DNA from 4 places in the Nonomuraea sp. NPDC049504 genome. Region 1 is predicted to be linked to each of the others. Evidence: riboswitches for the same ligand, from Rfam matches in the RefSeq annotation. Region 1 holds a riboswitch; each other region holds the start of a gene.
What was found. A riboswitch is a leader RNA that binds a small molecule or an ion and turns the genes downstream of it on or off. The one in region 1 is predicted to bind thiamine pyrophosphate.
Positions count from the first base shown of each region.

Region 1 (4,837 bases):
CGCGGTTCTACGTGAACAACCTGCCGGCCGCAGAACGCGCGCGGATCAAGGGGTACCTGAACTTCGACATGGTCGGCTCCCCCAACGCCGGCTATTTCGTCTACGACGGCGACAACTCGGACGGGACGGGCGCCGGGCCGGGCCCCGCCGGGTCCGCGGCCCTGGAGCGCACCCTCCAGGACTACTTCACCTCCATCGGCGTGCAAACCCGCGGCACCGACTTCGACGGCCGCTCCGACTACGGGCCGTTCATCGCGGCGGGCATCCCGGCCGGTGGCACGTTCACCGGGGCCGAAGGCATCAAGACCAGCGCCCAGGCCGCGCTGTGGGGCGGCACCGCGGGGCAGGCGTTCGACGTCTGCTACCACCGCTCCTGCGACACCACGGCCAACATCAACGACACCGCGCTGAACAGGAACGCCGACGCCATCGCCTACGCCGTGTGGACCGTCGCCACCGCCGTACCGCCGGTCGTGGTCTGGCAGGACACGTTCGAGACGGCCACGGGCTGGACGGCGAACCCGAACGGCACCGACACCGCCGCCACCGGGCTCTGGGAGCGCGGCGACCCGCAGACCACCACCTCAAGCGGCGCCAAGCAGCTCGGCACCACGGTCAGCGGCACGAACGACCTCGTGACCGGCCGCCTGGCGGGCTCGTCGGCGGGCGACCACAACATCGACGGCGGCGTCACCTCGATCCAGTCACCGCCGATCACGCTCCCCTCGGCAGGCCCCCTGAACCTGTCCTTGTCGTACTACCTGGCGCACGGCTCGAACTCCTCCAGCGCCGACTACCTGCGCGTCCGCGTCGTCGGCAGCACCACGACGACCGTGCTCGACCAGCCCGGCGCCGCCACCAACCGCAACGGCGCCTGGACCACCGCGACGGCGAGCCTGAACGCCTACGCGGGCCAGACCGTCCGCATCCTCATCGACGCCGCCGACGCCTCAGGCGCCTCCCTCGTGGAGGCCGGCGTGGACGACGTCACCATCACCCGCTGACCGCGACCGGGGCGAGACTGCTCTCGCCCCGGCGAAGCGGGCTACGGGGCGGGCTACGGGGCAGTGCGTGGCGGTGCGTGGCGGGATGCCGCGCACGTCGAAGGCCAAGCGAGCCGTCGAGCGCCCTCCGCGCCGGTGAAGACTGCCGCCGGCCGGGATGCCGGCCGGGATGCCGGCCGCGCCGCCAGCCGCGGGCGGGCGGCCCGGCGCGGCGGGCGGCTAATCGGCGCGGCGGGCGCGGGCGCGGCGCTTGCCCTCGTGCATCGCCTGCACGCGCGCCACCGGGATCGTGTGCCCCTCCTCGACGAGGTCGGCGGGCAGCGCCTGCGGCGCCGGCATGTGCTCGGCCCACGGGTCGCCCTCACCCAGCCGCTCGACAGCGGTGCGGATGGTGAACTCGCCAGGCCGGACGCCGTCGAGCTCGTCCCACGCCACGGGGAACGAGACGGGCACGCCGGGCCGGATCCGCGGGCTGTAGGCGGCCGCCACCGTCGCGCCGCCCGCCCGCGTGGAGTCGAGGAACACCTTGCCCTCGCGGTCCTCCCTGATGAACGCGGTGGTGGCCAGCGAAGGGTCCAGCCGCTCGGCGCGGGCGGCCAGCGCCCGGGTGGCGGCGGCCAGGTCGTCCATCGCGGTGCCCGGCACGACGGGCACGAACACGTGCACCCCCTTGGCCCCGCTGGTCTTGACGGCCCCGGCCAGCCCGCAGTCGGCGAGCGCCTGCCTGACGAGGTGCGCGCCCCGGACGGCCGGCGCGAAGGAGTCATGCTCGGGCGGGTCGAGGTCGAGCACCATGTGCGTGGGGTGCTCACCGGCGTAGAGCGCCGGGTGGTATTCGACGGCCCGCTGGTTGGCGAACCAGAGCAGCGTCCTGCGGTCGTCGCACAGCGCGTACGTGACCTGCCGCCGCGAGGAGTCCGCCCACACGGTCACCGACCGCACCCAGTCGGGAGCGTATTTGGGCAGGTTCTTCTGCATGAACGGCTCCTGCCCTGGGCGTACCCGGATGACCGAGAGCGGCCGGTCGCGCAGCACGGGCACCATCCGGCCCGCGACCGCGTCGAGGTAGTCGACCAGGTCCCGTTTCGTGGCGTCGGCGCCGTCGAAGAGGGGCTGGTCGAGGTTGGTCAGGGAGACCCCGTCGCGCGTCTCGTCAGCGGCCACCCGCCCTACGATGCCCACACTCGAACGTGTGGTCAACAACCCGGCCTGTTAGAGTGAGCCGTTGACGCGGGGTGCCCGGAAAGCCGGGCTGAGATCACACCCGTCGAACCTGATCTAGTTCGCACTAGCGAAGGGACGTCATGGCAGCGAACGCCGTACCCAAGGTCCTGACCATCGCGGGCACCGACCCGAGTGGCGGGGCCGGCATCCAGGGCGACCTCAAGACCTTCTCCGCGCTCGGCGCGTACGGCATGACGGTCGTCACCGCGCTCGTGGCGCAGACCACGACGGGCGTGACCGGCATCCACGAGGTGCCGGCCGCGTTCGTGGCCCAGCAGCTCGACACCCTGCTCACCGACGTGCCCGCCGACGCCGTGAAGATCGGCATGCTGGGCGACGCCGACCTGATCAAGGCGGTGGCGGCGGCGCTCGACACGTACCGGCCGCCTCATGTCGTGCTCGACCCCGTCATGGTCGCCAAGAGCGGCGACCGGCTGCTGCCCGCCGACGCGGTGAGCGAGCTGCGCCGCACGCTGCTGCCGCGCGCCGACCTCATCACCCCCAATCTGCCCGAGGCGGCCGACCTGCTCGGCGAGCCGCAGGCGAGCGGGCTGCCCGAGATGCACGCGCAGGCGGCCAGGCTGCGCGCGCTCGGCGCCCGGCAGGTGCTGCTCAAGGGCGGCCACCTCGACGGCGACACCTGCGTCGATGTGCTGGCCACCCCCGAGGGCACGATCGAGCTGGCCGCGCCGCGGGTGCCGACACGCAACACCCATGGCACGGGCTGCACGCTGTCCTCGGCGATCGCGGCGCTGCGGCCCCGCCACGACGACTGGCCGAGTGCGGTGCGCGCCGCGAAGGACTACCTGACGCAGGCGTTGCGCGCCGCCGACTCGCTGGGGGTCGGCCACGGCCACGGCCCCGTCCACCACTTCCACAACGCCTGGTAACCCCGCCCCCTTCTTCGCGAAAGAGACGCGATGTTCTGCGATGACATCTGGCAGCGCACGTCCGAGCTGATGCGCGCCATCCACGAGCACCCCTTCGTGACGGCACTCGGCGACGGCTCGCTCGACCGTGAGACGTTCGCCTTCTACATGGTGCAGGACGCCCGCTACCTCGAGGCGTTCTCGAAGGCGCTGGCGGCCGCCTCGGTCCGCGCCGACGACTCCGACGAGGCGGCGTTCTGGGCCATGAGCGCGCACACCGCGCTGGTCGCCGAGCGCGAGCTGCACTCCGGCTACATCGAGGAGCTGGGCGCGGCCGTCAAGGGCATCGTGACCTCGCCGACGTGCCTGGCGTACTCGTCGTTCCTGCAGGCCACGGCCCTGTCGGCGCCCTACCCGGTGATCGCGGCGGCGGTGCTGCCGTGCTTCTGGATCTACCAGGACGTCGGCACCGCGCTGCTCGCCAAGGCCGGCGACGACCCCGCGCACCCGTACGCGAAGTGGATCTCCACCTACTCCGACCCCGGGTTCGCCGCCTCCGTCGAGCGGGCCAAGGCCATCACCGACCGGCTCGCCGCCGCCTCCCTCCCTGACACCCGTGAGGCGATGGCGCAGGCGTACGGGCGGGCGGCGGCGTACGAGTGGATGTTCTGGGACAGCGCGTGGCGGCGCGAGGGCTGGCCCACGGCCGCCTGGCTCGCCCCCTGACCGTCACGGCGACTTCGCCATCAGCTCCTTCTCCTCGCGGGTGGCGATGAGCCCCGACGGCGCCACGATCGTCGACTCCTGGAACGGCGCCTCCGTGTCGGGCAGCGGCTCGCGCAGCCGGATCGCCTTGATCCAGATGCGGGCGGCGTCGATGAGGACCACGATGATCAGCACGGCGAAGAGCGCGGCCAGCACGCCGTCCACGGTCGAGTTGATGACGATCTGCCGCATCGCGTCCTCCGTCCTGGCGGGCGCGAGCAGCTCGCCCTGGTCGAGCGCGGCCTGGTAGCGGTCGCGCTGGGCGAAGAAGCCGAGCTTCGGGTCGGCGGAGAACACCTTCTGCCAGCTCGCGGTGAGCGTGACGGCGACGTCCCAGGCCAGCGGGACGCCCGTCACCCACGCCCACTTGAGCCGGCCGCTCTTGATCAGCAGCGTGGTGGCCACGGTGAGCGCGACGGCGGCGAGCAGCTGGTTCGCGATGCCGAACAGCGGGAAGAGCTGGTTGATGCCGCCGAGCGGGTCGTTGACGCCCTGGTAGAGGAAGTAGCCCCAGGCCGCCACCACGACGGCGCTGGTCGCGACGAGCCCGGGCCACCAGCTCACCCGGGAGATCGGCTTCCACAGGTTGCCGATCGTGTCCTGGAGCATGAACCGGCCCACCCGCGTGCCCGCGTCCACGGTGGTGAGGATGAACAGCGCCTCGAACATGATCGCGAAGTGGTACCAGAAAGCCTGGAGCCCCGCGCCGCCGAGGAAGCCGGAGAAGATCTGCGAGATGCCCACGGCCAGGGTGGGCGCGCCGCCCGTCCGCGCTATCAGCGTCTCCTCCTGCACGGCCGCCGCCGCGGCCTGCAACTGCTCGGGAGTGATGACGAAGCCCATGTTCGTGACGGCCTCGGCGGCGCTCTGCACGGTCGCGCCGACGACGCCGGCCGGTGAGTTCATCGCGAAGTAGAGGCCGGGGCTCAGCACACAGGCCGCGGTGATCGCCATGACCGCCACGAACGACTCCAT
Region 1 is NZ_JBFAPT010000021.1:30,646-35,482, reverse strand. It holds gene AB0K28_RS33745 (M28 family peptidase) at 1-1,004, shown strand, start outside; gene AB0K28_RS33740 (ATP-dependent DNA ligase) at 1,224-2,168, opposite strand; TPP riboswitch at 2,226-2,321, shown strand; gene thiD (bifunctional hydroxymethylpyrimidine kinase/phosphomethylpyrimidine kinase) at 2,309-3,118, shown strand; gene AB0K28_RS33730 (TenA family protein) at 3,149-3,823, shown strand; gene AB0K28_RS33725 (carbon starvation CstA family protein) at 3,827-4,837, opposite strand, start outside.

Region 2 (4,837 bases), on a different contig from region 1:
GATCACCATCCCGGGCAGGGGGCGCGACAAGCTCAACTCCGCCTACGCCTTCGGTGGGCCCAAGCTGCTCGTCCGCACGGTCGAGAACGCCACCGGCGTGCACATCGACCACTACATGGAGATCGGCTTCGCCGGGTTCGTGGACATCGTGGACGCCGTGGGCGGGGTCGAGATCAACGTACGGGCCGCCGTCAACGACCCCAAGGCAGGGCTCAAGCTGAAGAAGGGCACCCAGGTGCTCACCGGCTCACAGGCGCTCGGCTACGTACGCACCCGCAAGGGCGGCGCGCTGCCCGACTTCGAGCGGACCAAGCGGCAGCGGCAGTTCCTCAGCGCGGTCGTGAAGAAGGCCGCGAGCCCCGGGGTGCTGCTCAACCCGTTCACCGCGATCCCGCTGGCCGCGAGCGCGACCGACGCGGTCGAGGTCGACTCGAGCACCGGGGCGTTCAACATGCTGTCGCTGGGGCTCGCCATGGGCGACAGCCCGGTGACGACGGTGGTGCCGTTCGGCGGCACCGAGCGCGTGGCCAGCGGTGACGCGGTGAAGTGGGACAGGACGAAGGCGCTCGCGCTGTTCAACGCGCTGAAGGAGGACAAGCCGGTGCCCAAGGACGTCGTGGACGCCGGCTGACGGGCCTCACGTCACGGTGGTGACCACGACGGCGGCGTTCATGTCGGCGATGGCGCGGGCCACCGCGTCCGCCACCCAGTCGCCCTTGGCGAGCTCCTTGACGCGGGCCTTGCCGGCGTCGGGGAACGCCTTGCGGTCGAGCCCGGCCGCCTTGGCCAGCGCGATCAGGGCGGTCGTGCGGGGGTCGGGGGTGGCGCCCGCGAGCACGGCCGTCATCCGCTCCCTGATGTCGGCCTCGACGGCGGAGTCCAGCTCGGGCCAGCGGGTGACCGTGAAGATGCCGAGCGCCTTGGTGCGCTCTCTGGCCAGCACGCCGGTGTTGGCCAGGCGGGTGAGCAGGCGGTCGCGCAGGTCGTCCGTCTGCAGCTTGCGCACCCACCACTCCGGGGTGCGCGCCTTGTCGTTCGCGATGCGTTCCAGCGCGGCGTCCAGCTCCCGGTCGCCGACGGGGTCGGGCGTGGCGACGGCCAGCTTCTTGCCGTCCTTGGTGACGCGGCCGGCCAACGCCAGCTCGGCCAGGATGCCGCCGGAGAGCGCCAGGTCGAGCGTGGCCGCGTTGATGAGGAGCTTGCCTTTGTCCTCGCTGAGTGCCAGGAGGAGGAGCTCTTCTGCGATCGTCACGGTCATGCACTTGACCTTAACGACCCGATGGCTCCCGTTCTGGGGACAGTTCCGTGCGGGCCGTACTCTGGGGGCATGCCCGAACTTCCCGAAGTCGAGTCGCTCACCCACTTCCTGCGTGAGCGGGCCGTGGGCCGCGCGATCGCGGGGATCGACGTGGTGGCCATCCAGGCGCTCAAGACGTTCGACCCGCCCGTCACCTCGCTCGGCGGGCTGACCGTCACCGGTGTGAGCAGGCACGGCAAGTTCCTCGACCTCGACTGCGACGGGCTGCATCTGATCATCCACCTGGCCCGCGCCGGGTGGCTGCGCTGGCGCGACGACCTGTCGGGGGCCAAGCCGGTGCGGCCGGGGAAGGGGCCGCTGGCCGTACGCGTGCGGCTGGCGCCCGACGACGAGGGGCTGGCGCCCGGGTTCGAGCTGACGGAGGCGGGGACACAGAAGCGCCTCGCCGTCTATGTCACGAAAAATCCGGACGAGGTGCCCGGCATCGCCGCCCTCGGCCCCGACCCGATGGCCGAGTCGTTCACCGTCGAGGCGCTCAAGCGCATCGTGGGCGGCAAGCGCACCCAGATCAAGGGCCTGCTGCGCGACCAGAAGGTGATCGCCGGCATCGGCAACGCCTACTCCGACGAGGTGCTGCACGCCGCCAAGATGTCGCCCTTCAAGATCGCCGCGACGCTGACCGACGCGCAGCTCGCCGACCTGCACGAGGCCATCGTGACCACGCTGCGCGACGCGGTCGAGCGCGCGCACGGGCTCGCGGCCAAGGATCTCAAGGCGGAGAAGAAGTCGGGGCTGCGGGTGCACAACCGTGCGGGGCAGCCGTGCGACGTGTGCGGCGACACGATCAGGGAGGTCTCGTTCGCCGACTCCTCGCTGCAGTACTGCCCGACCTGCCAGACCGGCGGCAAGCCGCTGGCCGACCGCCGCCTGTCCAAGCTGCTCAAGTAGGTGCGGGCGTCCGGTGCACGGCTTCGGGCACGCCATGATGGAGTCATGACCGTTCCTGAGATCGAGGCCAGTGCCGTGCCCGCAGACGCTTACCTGCTCGACGTCCGCGAGCAGGACGAATGGCTGGCGGGCCACGCGCCGCAGGCCGTCCACATCCCCATGACGCAGATCCAGGGCCGGGTGGAGGAGGTCCCCGGCGACCGCACGGTCTATGTCGTCTGCCGGGTGGGCGGCCGGTCGCTGCAGGTCGCCGCGTGGCTCAACCAGCTCGGACGCGAGGCGGTCAACGTCGGCGGCGGCATGCAGTCGTGGGAGGCCGCGCAGAAGCCGATGGTCAGCGAGACGGGCCAGGAGCCTTTTGTGGCGTAAGTCGCCCACTATGGCGATTTGACCCTCTCTAAGGCAAGATAAGGGCGCAAACTACAGATCGTCGCGGGAGCTCGGGGTCGCCGGGCTGAGAGGGCAGCAATGCATCCGCTGCCGACCGCCTGAACCTGTCCGGGTAATGCCGGCGTAGGGAGTGTGCGATGTCGCACGGCGTCGAAGAAGTTCCGCTGACCCTCGAAGGCGAGGCGCCCAAGACCCTGGGCGTGCTCGATCAGGGCGCGCTCTGGGCCAACCTCGGGGTCAGCCTCCTCGGCTTCTCCGGAGCGCTGCTGCTGCTCGACCCGCTGGGCAATGCGCCGCTCACTCTCGCGGCGGCGCTGGTCGCCACCGTGGTGGGCAGCCTGATCGGCACCGCCATGGTGGGCCTGTCGGCCATCCCGGGCACGCGCACCGGCAAGCCGGCCATGGTGCTGCTGCGCGGGCTGTTCGGGGCCAGGATCTCCTACGTCCCGACCTTGCTGAACATCATCCAGATGATCGGCTGGGGGGCCTTCGAGCTGTGGGTGATCGCCAAGGGGGCCGGCGCGATCTTCCCGTCGGTGCCGTACCAGGTGTGGGTGCTCGTCGCGGGCGTCCTGACGGCGGCGCTGACCGTCTGGCCGCTCGGCTCGATCCGGCTGCTGCGCCGCTACGTCACCGTCGGCGTCATCGTGGCGATGGTCTGGTTCGCGGTGTTCTTCCTGCGCGAGGCCCCCTCACCCGAGGGCGGGAGCTGGACGGCCTTCCCCGCCGCCGTCGACTACGTGATCGCGCTGTCGGTGTCGTGGGTGCCGATGGCGGCCGACTTCGCCCGCCACTCGCGGTCGGGACGCGCCGCGTTCACCGGCGTGGTCGGCGGCTACACGCTGGCCCAGGTGGCCTGCCTGGGGCTCGGCGTCTACGCGGTGGCCCTGGCGGGCGCCGACGGCGTGCTGGCCGACGCGACGTCGGTCTTCACGCCGTTCGTGGCGGTGCCGCTGGGCGCGCTGTTCTTCGGCATCCTGGTGCTGCGCGAGACCGACCAGTCCTTCGCCAACGTCTACTCCACCACCATGTCGCTGCAGAACCTCATGCCGCGGGTGGACCGCCGGATCCTCTCGACCGCCATCGGCGTGGTGACGGTCGTGATCGCGCTCTTCGCGGACGTCAACTCCTACGGCGTGTTCCTCGGCGTGATCGGCGCCGTGTTCGTGCCGATGTTCGCGGTGCTCGCGGTCGACTACTTCGTGCTGCGCCGCGGCGAGGGCTGGAACACCGCCGAGGACGCACCGTCGCGCTGGTCAATGCTGGTGCCCTGGGCGCTGGGCTTCGCCGCGTACTGGCTGACCACCTCGACGCCGACCTTCCCGCAGTGGGACGCGCTCTGGACGGGGGTGCGCGAGGCGCTCGGCTTCGTGCGTCAGTCGTGGATGAACGGCGCGCTCGGCGGCGCCTTGGTGGCGGCGCTGGTGACGCTGCTCATCGGGCTCATCCAGCGGTCGCGCGCTGCTCGACGTTGAGCAGGTGCTGCTTGGCGGCGGCGCCGCCGGCGTAGTCGCCCAGCCCGCCGTCCTCGCGCAGCACCCGGTGGCAGGGCACGATCACGCAGACGGGGTTGGAGGCCAGCGCGTTGCCGATCGCCCGCAGCGCGCGCGGCCTGCCGATGCTCTCGCCGATCTCCTCCAGCGTCGTGGTCGTGCCGTAGGGGACCGCCATGGTCTTCTGCAGCACCGTACGGGCGAACGGCGTCGCCAGCGTCAGGTCGACCGGCGTGGCGAACGTCCGCAGCCGCCCCGAGAAGTAGGCGTCGAGCTCTCTGCGCACCGGGTCGAGCCGCCGCGCGTCGGGCCCGATGAACCGCCCCACGTGCCGGGTGATCAGCTCGAACACGTCGTTTTCCGCCTCGAAGCTGCACGCCGCGATGCCTTTGCCGGTCACCGCCAGCACCATCCTGCCCACCGCGCCGTCGTAGGTGCCGAACGCGATGTCGGGTGGTGTCTCACCCCGATAGGTGCTGGAGGTCACCCGCAGCAGGGCATCGAGATCGTTGCTCGACATACCCCTCACCCTCCCACCTGCCGGGAATCACCGTGACCGCAGCGTATCGGACGGATCGCCCGACGCACCCACCGCGCCACGTGCACTATGGAGTAGTGGGGGACGAATGGGCCGGTAGTGACGATGAGATCGCTCGTGCGGCGCTCGCCAGCTCGCCCAACGCCATCGTGGCGCTCGACCGCGACCAGAGCGTGCTGGTGTGGAACGCCGCCGCCGAGCGCATGTTCG
Region 2 is NZ_JBFAPT010000005.1:218,330-223,166, reverse strand. It holds gene AB0K28_RS12470 (LCP family protein) at 1-631, shown strand, start outside; gene AB0K28_RS12465 (GPP34 family phosphoprotein) at 638-1,258, opposite strand; gene AB0K28_RS12460 (DNA-formamidopyrimidine glycosylase family protein) at 1,328-2,206, shown strand; gene AB0K28_RS12455 (rhodanese-like domain-containing protein) at 2,252-2,575, shown strand; TPP riboswitch at 2,629-2,744, shown strand; gene AB0K28_RS12450 (cytosine permease) at 2,734-4,071, shown strand; gene AB0K28_RS12445 (methylated-DNA--[protein]-cysteine S-methyltransferase) at 4,040-4,609, opposite strand; gene AB0K28_RS12440 (ATP-binding protein) at 4,705-4,837, shown strand, end outside.
Region 2: another riboswitch for thiamine pyrophosphate. It lies ahead of AB0K28_RS12450 (cytosine permease); the one in region 1 lies ahead of thiD (bifunctional hydroxymethylpyrimidine kinase/phosphomethylpyrimidine kinase).

Region 3 (4,837 bases), on a different contig from region 1:
GGGCACGCCGCTTGACCTCTGTGTGACGGCCCGCCCTGATCGCCTCGATGGGCGAGCCTGGCAGTGACTCGTCGGGGGTGAAGAGCCAGCGCAGCGCCTCGACGTCGTCGTAGCCGGCGTCCTGGAGCACGGTGAGCGTGCCTGGCAGGCCCTTCATCACGTCCTTTCCGTCGAGGAACACCGCGGGCACCTGTGGCCCGCCGCTGCCACGGCGCACGCCGAGCAGCTTGTGGTCCTTCAGGAGTTGCTTGGCCCGCCCGATCGAGAGATCGAGGCGTGAGGCCACTTCGGGGAGGGTGAGCCACTCGTCGACGAGCTGGTCGGTCTCCCGGTCGATCTGTGCAACAGAAAGCGTCACGAAACCACAACTACCACATGCCGTCCTTGCTCAAACAACACAATCTCGTAGGGCCACTTGTGGATCTACCAGGCGTTCCGTGTCCAGCCGGTGACCCGCCTCGATGATGCGCCGGCCCTGCACGAGATCGCGCGGCCGGTCCACGGCCAGCACCGCGGCAAGCCTATCGTCCGCCGTGAGCCAGACGGCCGACCACTTGCCCTCGGGCTCGCCCCGGTGCACGATCCGCTCGCCCGACGCGTGGTGGCCGGCGTATTGGAGCATGTGGCCGAACTGCTCCGACCAGAAGTACGGCACCGGGTCGTAGACCGCCTCCTCCCCCATCAGCGTCGCGGCGGCGACCTCGGGGGCGTTGATCGCGGTGTCCCAGTGCTCGACCCTGAGGCGGGCGCCCCAGCGGCGCGACCACCAGGCGGCGCAGTCGCCCACCGCGACCACGCCGGGCAGCGAGGTGCGCAGGTGCTCGTCGGTGACGACGCCGTTGTGCAGGTCGATGTCGGCGTCGGCCAGCCACTCGACGGCCGGGCGCACGCCGATGCCGGTGACGACGACGTGGGACTCGACGAACTCGCCGCCCACCAGGCGGACGCCGCCCTCGTCGACCGACTCGACCATGGTGCCGAGGCGCAGGTCGATGCCGTCGTACCAGGGGATCGTGCGGGCGCCGAGCTCCGTGCCAATCGCGCTGGCGAGCGGGGCCTGGGCGGCCTCGATGACCGTCACCGCGCAGCCCGCGCGGCGGGCCGCCGTCGCCACCTCGGCGCCGATCCAGCCCGCGCCGATGACCGTGACCCGCGCGCCCGGGACGAGCATCACGCGCAGCTCGTGGGCGTCGTCGAGGGTGCGCAGGACGTGCTGAGGGCCGTCGCCCGGCAGCCTGATCGGGTCGGCGCCGGTCGCGATGACCAGGCCGTCGTAGTCGAGCTCGCCCTCGGTGGTCTCCACGACGCCCGCGCGCAGCGACTTCGCCGCGACCCCTGGACGGAAGTCGACCTGGAGCCGCTCGAGGTCGGTGTCGATGAAGCTGGTGTCGGCGTCGCCCTTGAGCACCGCCTTCGACAGCGGCGGGCGGTCGTAGGGGCGATGGCGCTCCTGGCCCAGCAGCGTCAGGCGACCGGCATAGCCGCGCCCGCGCAGGGCCTCCACCGTGCGCACTCCCGACAGTCCCGCTCCCACCACCACGACATGCTCCACGGTCATGACCATAACGGGGGCGGTGCGTGGACCCGGCACCGAGGCCGTAGGCTGTGGACGGAAAGACGCGCGGGAGTCCGGCCGTGACCGGGCTGAGAGGAAGGCTGCAGCGGGCCTTCGACCGCAAGACACCTGATCCGGATCATGCCGGCGAAGGGAGCGGATCATGGATGTGATCGTGGGCGGCGGGGTCGTCGGGCTGTCCGTGGCCTGGCGGCTGGCGCGCGAGGGGCGGCCGGTCACCGTCGTCGACCCGGCACCCGCCTCCGGGGCCTCCCACGCGGCCGCCGGGATGCTGGCGCCGGTCAGCGAGGTCACCTACACCGAGGCGCCGCTGCTGCGGCTGGGCGTCGCGGCCCTGCGCCGCTGGCCCGCCTTCGCCAGCGCCCTGGCCGAGGACGCCGCCCTTCCACCCGCTGGGCCCGAAGAGGTGGGCGGGCTGGATCTGCGGGCCGAGGGGACGCTGGACGTGGCGTTCGGGGCCGATGACATGGCGGCGCTCGATGAGCTGGCCGCGTTCATGGAGAAGCTGGACCTGCCGGTCGAGCGGCTGACCGGGCGCGAGTGCCGGCGGCTTGAGCCGATGCTGGCCCCGTCGGTGCGCGGCGGGCTGCTGGCGCCGGGCGACGCGTGGGTGAACCCGCGCCGGGTGACGGCGGCGCTGCTGGCCGCCCTGGAGCGGCGCGGCGTCCCCGTCGTGCGGGCCCGCGTGAGCGAGCTGGTCCGCACGGACGGCGCCGTCACCGGTGTCCGCCTCGCCGAGCCGCCCGCCGTACCCGGTGAAGGCCGCGGTTCCGCACCCCTCGCCGCCACGGGCGGACGAGCCGGAGGTGAGGTGCTGGCGGCCGGGCGGGTGGTGCTGGCGGCCGGGGCGTGGAGCGGTGAGCTGGCGGAGGTGCCGGTGCGGCCGGTCAAGGGCCAGATCATGCGCCTGCGCTCGCCGCAGCCGCTGCTCACCCGCTGCGTACGCGGCACCGTCCACGGCTCGCCGGTCTACCTCGTCCCCCGGGGCGACGGCGAGCTGGTGGTCGGCGCCACCCAGGAGGAGCTGGGCTACGACACGAGGGTGACCGCGGGCGGCCTGTACGAGCTGCTGCGCGACGCCAGGGAGCTGGTGCCCGGCGTCACCGAGCTGGAGGTCGCCGACGTGGTGGCGGGGCTGCGTCCCGGCACGCCCGACAACCTGCCGGTGATCGGTCCCGGCAGGACGCCGGGGCTGACGTACGCGACGGGACACCACCGGGGCGGGGTGCTGATGGCCCCGCTGACGGCGGCCATCCTGATGGGCGAGGAGAGCGAGCTGGCGGCCCTGTGCTCGCCGGGGAGGTTTCAGGAAATTTCATGATTATTACCATCAACGGGTCCGCGCACGAGCTGGCCGACGGCACCACCGTGGCGCAGGCCGTGCGTACGCTGACGACGGCCACCACCGGAGTGGCCGTGGCCGTGAACGACGAGGTGGTCACCCGCGGCGCCTGGGAGACGACGGCGCTCAGCGACCGTGACCGCGTGGAGGTGCTGACGGCGGTGCAAGGTGGATGAGCTGATCATCGCCGGCGAGAAGTTCTCCTCCCGGCTCATCATGGGCACCGGCGGCGCCCCTTCGCTGGAGGTGCTGGACCAGGCGCTGGCGGCGTCCGGCACCGAGCTGACCACGGTGGCGATGCGGCGGCTCGACCCCGCGGCCCGGGGTTCGGTGCTCGACGTGCTGCGTGCGCGCGGCATCAAGGTGCTGCCCAACACGGCGGGCTGCTTCACCGCGGGCGACGCCGTGCTGACGGCCCGGCTGGCCAGGGAGGCCCTGGGCACGAACTGGGTCAAGCTCGAAGTGATCGCCGACGAGCGCACGCTGCTGCCCGACCCGATCGAGACGTTCGACGCGGCGGAGCGGCTGGTGGCCGACGGGTTCGTGGTGCTGCCGTACATCGGGGACGACCCGGCGCTGGCCCGGCGGCTGGAGCAGGCCGGGTGCGCGGCCGTGATGCCGCTCGGCGCGCCGATCGGCTCGGGGCTCGGCATCCGCAACCCGCACAACATCGAGCTGATCGTGGAGGCCGCGTCCGTCCCGGTGATCCTCGACGCGGGCATCGGTACGGCGAGTGACGCCGCGCTGGCGATGGAGCTGGGCTGCGACGCCGTGCTGCTGGCCACGGCCGTGACGCGGGCGCAGCGGCCCGACCTGATGGCGGCGGCCATGAAGGGGGCGGTGGTGGCCGGGCGGCTGGCGGCACAGGCGGGCCGCATCCCGCGCCGCCGCTACGCCGAGGCCTCCTCACCGATGACCCCCTGAGCCGCCCGCCCGGCCTCGTGAACGGACGCCGACGAAGCCTCCACCGGAGAGTGGGCGTCTGAGCCGTGACCAGAACCGGGCGGCGGAGGCCCGGCCCCTGGTCCCGACCGCCGGGAGGGGCATCGACGGCACCATGCGCCCCGGCGACACGCCGGGGCCACTGCCGCATCGCCGTGACACACGGGACGAGAACGTCTCCGCATCGGTTTCGGGCGCTAGGGCCATGCCGGTGGCAAAACGCCCGTAAACTCAGCGGGGTGGACACGACGACTGCGGACCCCCTGGTCGGGCGGCTCCTCGATGGGCGTTACCGCATCGAGGGCCGGATCGCCCGGGGCGGTATGGCGACCGTCTACCTCGCGCTGGACGTCCGGCTCGACCGGACCGTCGCGCTGAAGGTCATGCACCGCTCGCTCGCCGAGGACCCGGCGTTCGTCAGGAGGTTCATCGGCGAGGCGAAGTCGGTCGCCAGCCTGTCACACCCCAACGTGGTGCACGTCTTCGACCAGGGCACCGACAACGACGTCGTCTACCTGTCGATGGAATACGTCCCTGGCCGCACCCTGCGCGACATCCTGCGCGAGCGCGGCCGGCTGCCGGCCCGTGAGGCGCTGGAGATCCTCATCCCGGTGCTGGCCGCCCTGGGCGCGGCCCACCAGGCCGGCATGGTGCACCGCGACGTCAAGCCGGAAAATGTCCTGATGACCGACGACGGCCGGGTCAAGGTCGTCGACTTCGGCCTGGCCAGGGCGATCGAGGCGACCAACCAGACCCGCACCGGCGTGCTGATCGGCACGATCGGCTACATGGCGCCCGAGCAGGTGATGACCGGCGCCGCCGACGTGCGCAGCGACGTCTACGCCGCCGGCATCATGCTGTTCGAGCTGGTGACCGGCCAGCAGCCCTACGACGGCGAGACCCCGATGTCGGTGGCCTACCGCCACGTCCACGACACCGTGCCCGCGCCGTCCTCGGTCTATCCCGACGTGCCGCCG
Region 3 is NZ_JBFAPT010000052.1:6,433-11,269, forward strand. It holds gene AB0K28_RS49295 (Rv2175c family DNA-binding protein) at 1-358, opposite strand, end outside; gene thiE (thiamine phosphate synthase) at 1-6, opposite strand, end outside; gene AB0K28_RS49300 (FAD-dependent oxidoreductase) at 389-1,558, opposite strand; TPP riboswitch at 1,612-1,728, shown strand; gene AB0K28_RS49305 (FAD-dependent oxidoreductase) at 1,719-2,897, shown strand; gene thiS (sulfur carrier protein ThiS) at 2,894-3,094, shown strand; gene AB0K28_RS49315 (thiazole synthase) at 3,135-3,842, shown strand; gene pknB (Stk1 family PASTA domain-containing Ser/Thr kinase) at 4,100-4,837, shown strand, end outside.
Region 3: another riboswitch for thiamine pyrophosphate. It lies ahead of AB0K28_RS49305 (FAD-dependent oxidoreductase); the one in region 1 lies ahead of thiD (bifunctional hydroxymethylpyrimidine kinase/phosphomethylpyrimidine kinase).

Region 4 (4,837 bases), on a different contig from region 1:
CGGCCCACTCGGCGCTCACCCTGCCCGGCGTCGCGGGGGAACCGGCGGACGGCGGCGGGCGTTGGTCCTTCCATACGGTGCCCGCAGGCGAAAGGTCATGAGGACGTGCGCAGTTCGGTGTTCGGCAATCTCGGCTCCCAGCAGCTGCCGCCGGGGTTCGCCCTGGAGAACGGCAAGATGCTGCGCGTCCAGCTCCCCGACGACGTGCTGGCCAAGCAGGGGTCGATGGTCGCCTTCCAGGGGGAGATGGACTTCGACTACGAGGGCGGCGGGCTCGGGAAGCTGTTCAAGAAGGCCGTCACGGGCGAGGGCGCCGCGCTGATGCGCGTACGCGGCCAGGGCCTGCTCTACCTCGCCGACAACGCCGACGACATCCACCTGTTCTACCTGGAGAACGAGGGCATCACGGTCAACGGCCGTAATCTGCTGGCCTTCCAGCCGCAGCTGTCCTGGGACATCAAGCGGGTCCAGGGCGCGGGCATGGCGGCCGGCGGGCTGTTCAACACGACGATCACCGGCACGGGGTGGGTGGCGGTGACCACCCACGGCACGCCGGTGCTGCTCGACGCGGCGCGCATGCCGACGTTCGCGGACGGGCAGTCGGCGGTGTGCTGGAGCACCTCCCTGCAGGTCGGGGTCAACCGGACGATGAAGGTGGGCGCGCTGATCGGCCGGGGGAGCGGTGAGGCGATGCAGCTCGCGTTCAGGGGTCAGGGGTTCGTGCTGGTGCAGGCCAGCGAGGGCGCCCCGGTGATCAAGGCGCAGTCCTAGATCGCGCAGGTGGGCGTCGGGGCGGTGCCGGCCCCGGTGGACGAGCCGAGGAAGCCGAACGTGGTGGACGCCCCCGGCGCCAGCGAGCCGTTCCATGCCGCGTTCCGCACGGTCACGGACGAGCCGTTCGCGCTCAGTGTGCCGCCCCAGAGCTGGGTGACGCGCTGACCGTCGGCGTACGTCCAGCTCACCGTCCAGCCGCTCATCGGCGCGGCGCCGGTGTTGGTGACGGTCACCTCGCCCTGGAAGCCGCCCTGCCACTGCCCGGTCGTCTTGTACGCGGCCGCGCAGTCACCGGCCGGCACGGTGGGTGTGACGGTGGGCGTGACGGTGGGGGTCGGGGTGCCCGCGAGCGCCTCGACCAGGGCCGGGTACCACTTGTCGGACATCTTCTGGTCACCGGCCGCGTTCGGGTGCACGCCGTCGTAGGTGTCGGTGGCGGTGTTGAAGCCCGTCCACTGGTCGACCACGGTGATCGGCGACTGGCCGGTGGAGGTCGCGGCGGCCCAGGCGGGGATGGCGTCGTTGAGGGCCACGGTGCGCCGGCCGCAGTCAGGGCAGGTGGCCGGGTTCATCGGGATGATCTCAGCGACCAGGATCCGCATGTTCGGGTTGCTCGCCCGCATCTGGTTCACCAGCGTGGTGAACGCGCCGAGGATCGTCGCGGGCGCGATGTTGCTCCACACGTCGTTGGTGCCCAGGTGCATGAGCACGACGTCGGGCCGGGTGGCCGCGAGCCAGCCGGGCAGCATGTTCTGGTTCGCGATGTTGGTGGCGAGATAGCCGCCGTGGCCTTCGTTGTCGCCGTCGTGCGCCACCCCGCAGCCCTGCGGCGGCAGCGTGCCGACGAAGTCGATGTTCGTGTGGCCGGTGCTCTGCAGCCGGTTCCACAGCATCGCCCGCCAGCAGCCGGGGGAGCCGGTGATCGAGTCGCCGAGCGGCATGATGCGTACGGCCGCCGCCTCGGCCGGCGTCGTCGCGAACAGCACGGCCGCGATCACGGTCACCATCCCCGCCAGCACGGCGCCGATTGCGCGCATCGTCCGATCTCCCGTCGTCAGCCTGCGCAGATCGTAAGGAGCGGCAGGCGGAACGGGGAAGCTGAAGGTCAGGACCGCGGGCATGAGCTGCGGGGACGCATGTAACTTTCAGGCGGCGGCGCGTACCACCGCCAGCGGGCAGGGCGCATGGTGCAGCATGGCCTGGCTGATGGATCCGATGAGCATGCCGGCGAGCTGTCCGCGCCCGCGCGAGCCCACCACCAGCAGCTCGGCCCCGGCCGCCGCCTCCTTCAGCACGTCCACGGGATGCCCGTGCACGATCTCGGCGACGGCCTCGACGCGGGGATGCCGGGCGCGGTACGGCGACAGCGCCTCGTGCAGCGCCCGCAGGTGGCCCTGCTCGCTCTCGGGGTCGGCCGGCCCGAAGCCGCCCGGCTGGGGCCAGGCCCACGCCTGGACCACCCGCAGCCGCGCCCCGCGCAGCTCGGCCTCGGCGAAGGCGAACTCCAGGGCCTGCTCGGCGCACTCGGACAGGTCGGTGCCCGCCACCACCTCGCCGGGCGTGGCGGGGCGGTCGCGGACGAGGACGACGTTCGTCTCGGCGTGCGCGACGACCCCGTACGCGACCGAGCCGACCAGCAGCCCGCGCACGCCGCCGATGCCGCTGCTGCCGACGACCAGCAGCTCGGCGTCGGCGGCGGCCTTGAGCAGGGCCGCGCGGGGATCGCCGGGGAGCAGGACGGTCTCCACACGCACCTGGGGCCGCTCGCGCAGCGCGCGGTCCTTGGCGGAGGTGAGCACGGTGCGCGCTTCCTCGCGCATCCACCGCGCCACCTCGGCGTAACGGACGGGCTGGTCCTCCTCGCACACCCACTTGGGCACGACGTGCGCGACGGTCAGCGGAACCTGGCGCAGCACGGCCTCGGTGGCGGCCCAGCCGGCCGCCTCCAGGCCGGCACGGGAGCCGTCCACACCTACGATGATCAACTCGGCTCCTCAGGACGCGGTGTAGCACTCCACCTCGGCGCGGCGGAACGACAGTCCCACGGCCTCGGAGTCGCGGACGCACGCGCGCTCCGCCTTGCTGAGCTTGAGCGTGCCGCAGACGGTCACGCCGGAGTAGGTACGGCAGTCGAGCGACGGATCGGTACGGCCGACGCGATAGAGCTCTCTGACGTTCTTGCGGCACTTGGCCTTACCGGTATCGGAGTAGCGGCACTGGGCCAGCAGGGTGTCGAACTGCTCCTGACTGACCTCGTGCTGTTGCATGCCGTCCCCGGCGGCGGCGGTGGCGCCGGATGCGGCCATCACGACGAGTAGTCCTGCGACAGCGGCGATTCTCATCATGTTTCCCCTGATGGGGTCCGTACCGCTGAGAAGCCCCGCCAAACCTTTTCGCCCTGGTTTGGGATCCAGCCCCGCGTGGGTACGATCACCGCCGTCCAACGCGGGAGCCCGGTGGAGACCGGGCTGAGAGGACGGCTGCCAGCCGCCGACCGCCAGAACCTGCTCCGGGTAATGCCGGCGAAGGGAGTTTGCGCGATGACTGACGCGCGCTTTTCCAAGATCTACAGCGGCGAGCTGCGGGTGCCGATGCGGCAGGTGAACCTGTCGAACGGCACGGCGGTGACGCTGTACGACACCTCGGGCCCGTACACCGACCCCTCCTACGAGCCCGACCTGCGGCGGGGCCTGCCGCGCCGCCGGGCCGAGTGGATCGAGGAGCGGCGGGCCGCCGGGCACCCGGTCACCCAGGTCGGCTGCGCGCGGCGCGGGCTGGTGACCAAGGAGATGGAGTTCGTCGCGGTCCGCGAGGGCGTCACGCCGGAGTTCGTACGGGACGAGGTCGCGGCCGGCCGGGCCATCATCCCCGCGAACGTCAACCACCCCGAGACCGAGCCCATGATCATCGGCCGCAACTTCCTCGTGAAGATCAACGCCAACATCGGCAACTCCGCGGTCACCTCCTCCATCGAGGAGGAGGTCGAGAAGATGACCTGGGCCACCCGCTGGGGCGCCGACACGATCATGGACCTGTCCACCGGCGACGACATCCACGAGACCCGCGAGTGGATCCTGCGCAACTCCCCGGTCCCGGTCGGCACCGTGCCGATCTACCAGGCGCTGGAGAAGGTCAAGGGCCGGCCGGAGGAGCTGTCGTGGGAGGTCTTCCGCGACACCCTGATCGAGCAGTGCGAGCAGGGCGTGGACTACGTGACCGTGCACGCGGGCGTGCGGCTCGCGCACGTGCCGCTCACCGTGCGCCGCAAGACCGGCATCGTCTCGCGCGGCGGCTCGATCATGGCCGCCTGGTGCCTCGCGCACCACCGCGAGAGCTTCCTGTACGAGAACTTCGCCGAGATGTGCGAGATCCTGGCCCGCTACGACGTGTCGTTCTCGCTCGGCGACGGCCTGCGGCCCGGTTCGATCGCCGACGCCAACGACGAGGCCCAGTTCGCCGAGCTGCGCACGCTGGGCGAGCTGACCGTGATCGCGCGCGAGCACGACGTGCAGGTCATGATCGAGGGCCCTGGACACGTGCCCATGCACAAGATCAAGGAGAACGTCGACCTGCAGCGCGAGCTGTGCGACGACGCCCCCTTCTACACCCTCGGCCCGCTCGTCACCGACGTCGCGCCCGGCTACGACCACATCACCTCGGGCATCGGGGCCGCCATGATCGGCTGGTTCGGCACCGCCATGCTCTGCTACGTCACCCCCAAGGAGCACCTCGGCCTGCCGGACAAGGACGACGTGAAGACCGGCGTGATCACGTACAAGATCGCCGCGCACGCCGCTGACCTGGCCAAGGGGCACCCGAAGGCGCAGGAGTGGGACGACGCGCTGTCCGACGCGCGCTTCGAGTTCCGCTGGGAGGACCAGTTCGACCTCTCGCTCGACCCCGACACGGCCCGCGCCTTCCACGACGAGACGCTGCCCGCCGCGCCCGCCAAGACCGCGCACTTCTGCTCGATGTGCGGCCCCAAGTTCTGCTCGATGCGGATCAGCCACGACATCAGGCGGGCCGGTTTCGAGGAGAAGGCCGCCGAGTTCCGTCGCCTCGG
Region 4 is NZ_JBFAPT010000002.1:633,298-638,134, forward strand. It holds gene AB0K28_RS06105 (FAD-dependent monooxygenase) at 1-101, shown strand, start outside; gene AB0K28_RS06110 (AIM24 family protein) at 106-771, shown strand; gene AB0K28_RS06115 (cellulose binding domain-containing protein) at 768-1,811, opposite strand; gene AB0K28_RS06120 (universal stress protein) at 1,920-2,759, opposite strand; gene AB0K28_RS06125 (hypothetical protein) at 2,769-3,119, opposite strand; TPP riboswitch at 3,210-3,322, shown strand; gene thiC (phosphomethylpyrimidine synthase ThiC) at 3,315-4,837, shown strand, end outside.
Region 4: another riboswitch for thiamine pyrophosphate. It lies ahead of thiC (phosphomethylpyrimidine synthase ThiC); the one in region 1 lies ahead of thiD (bifunctional hydroxymethylpyrimidine kinase/phosphomethylpyrimidine kinase).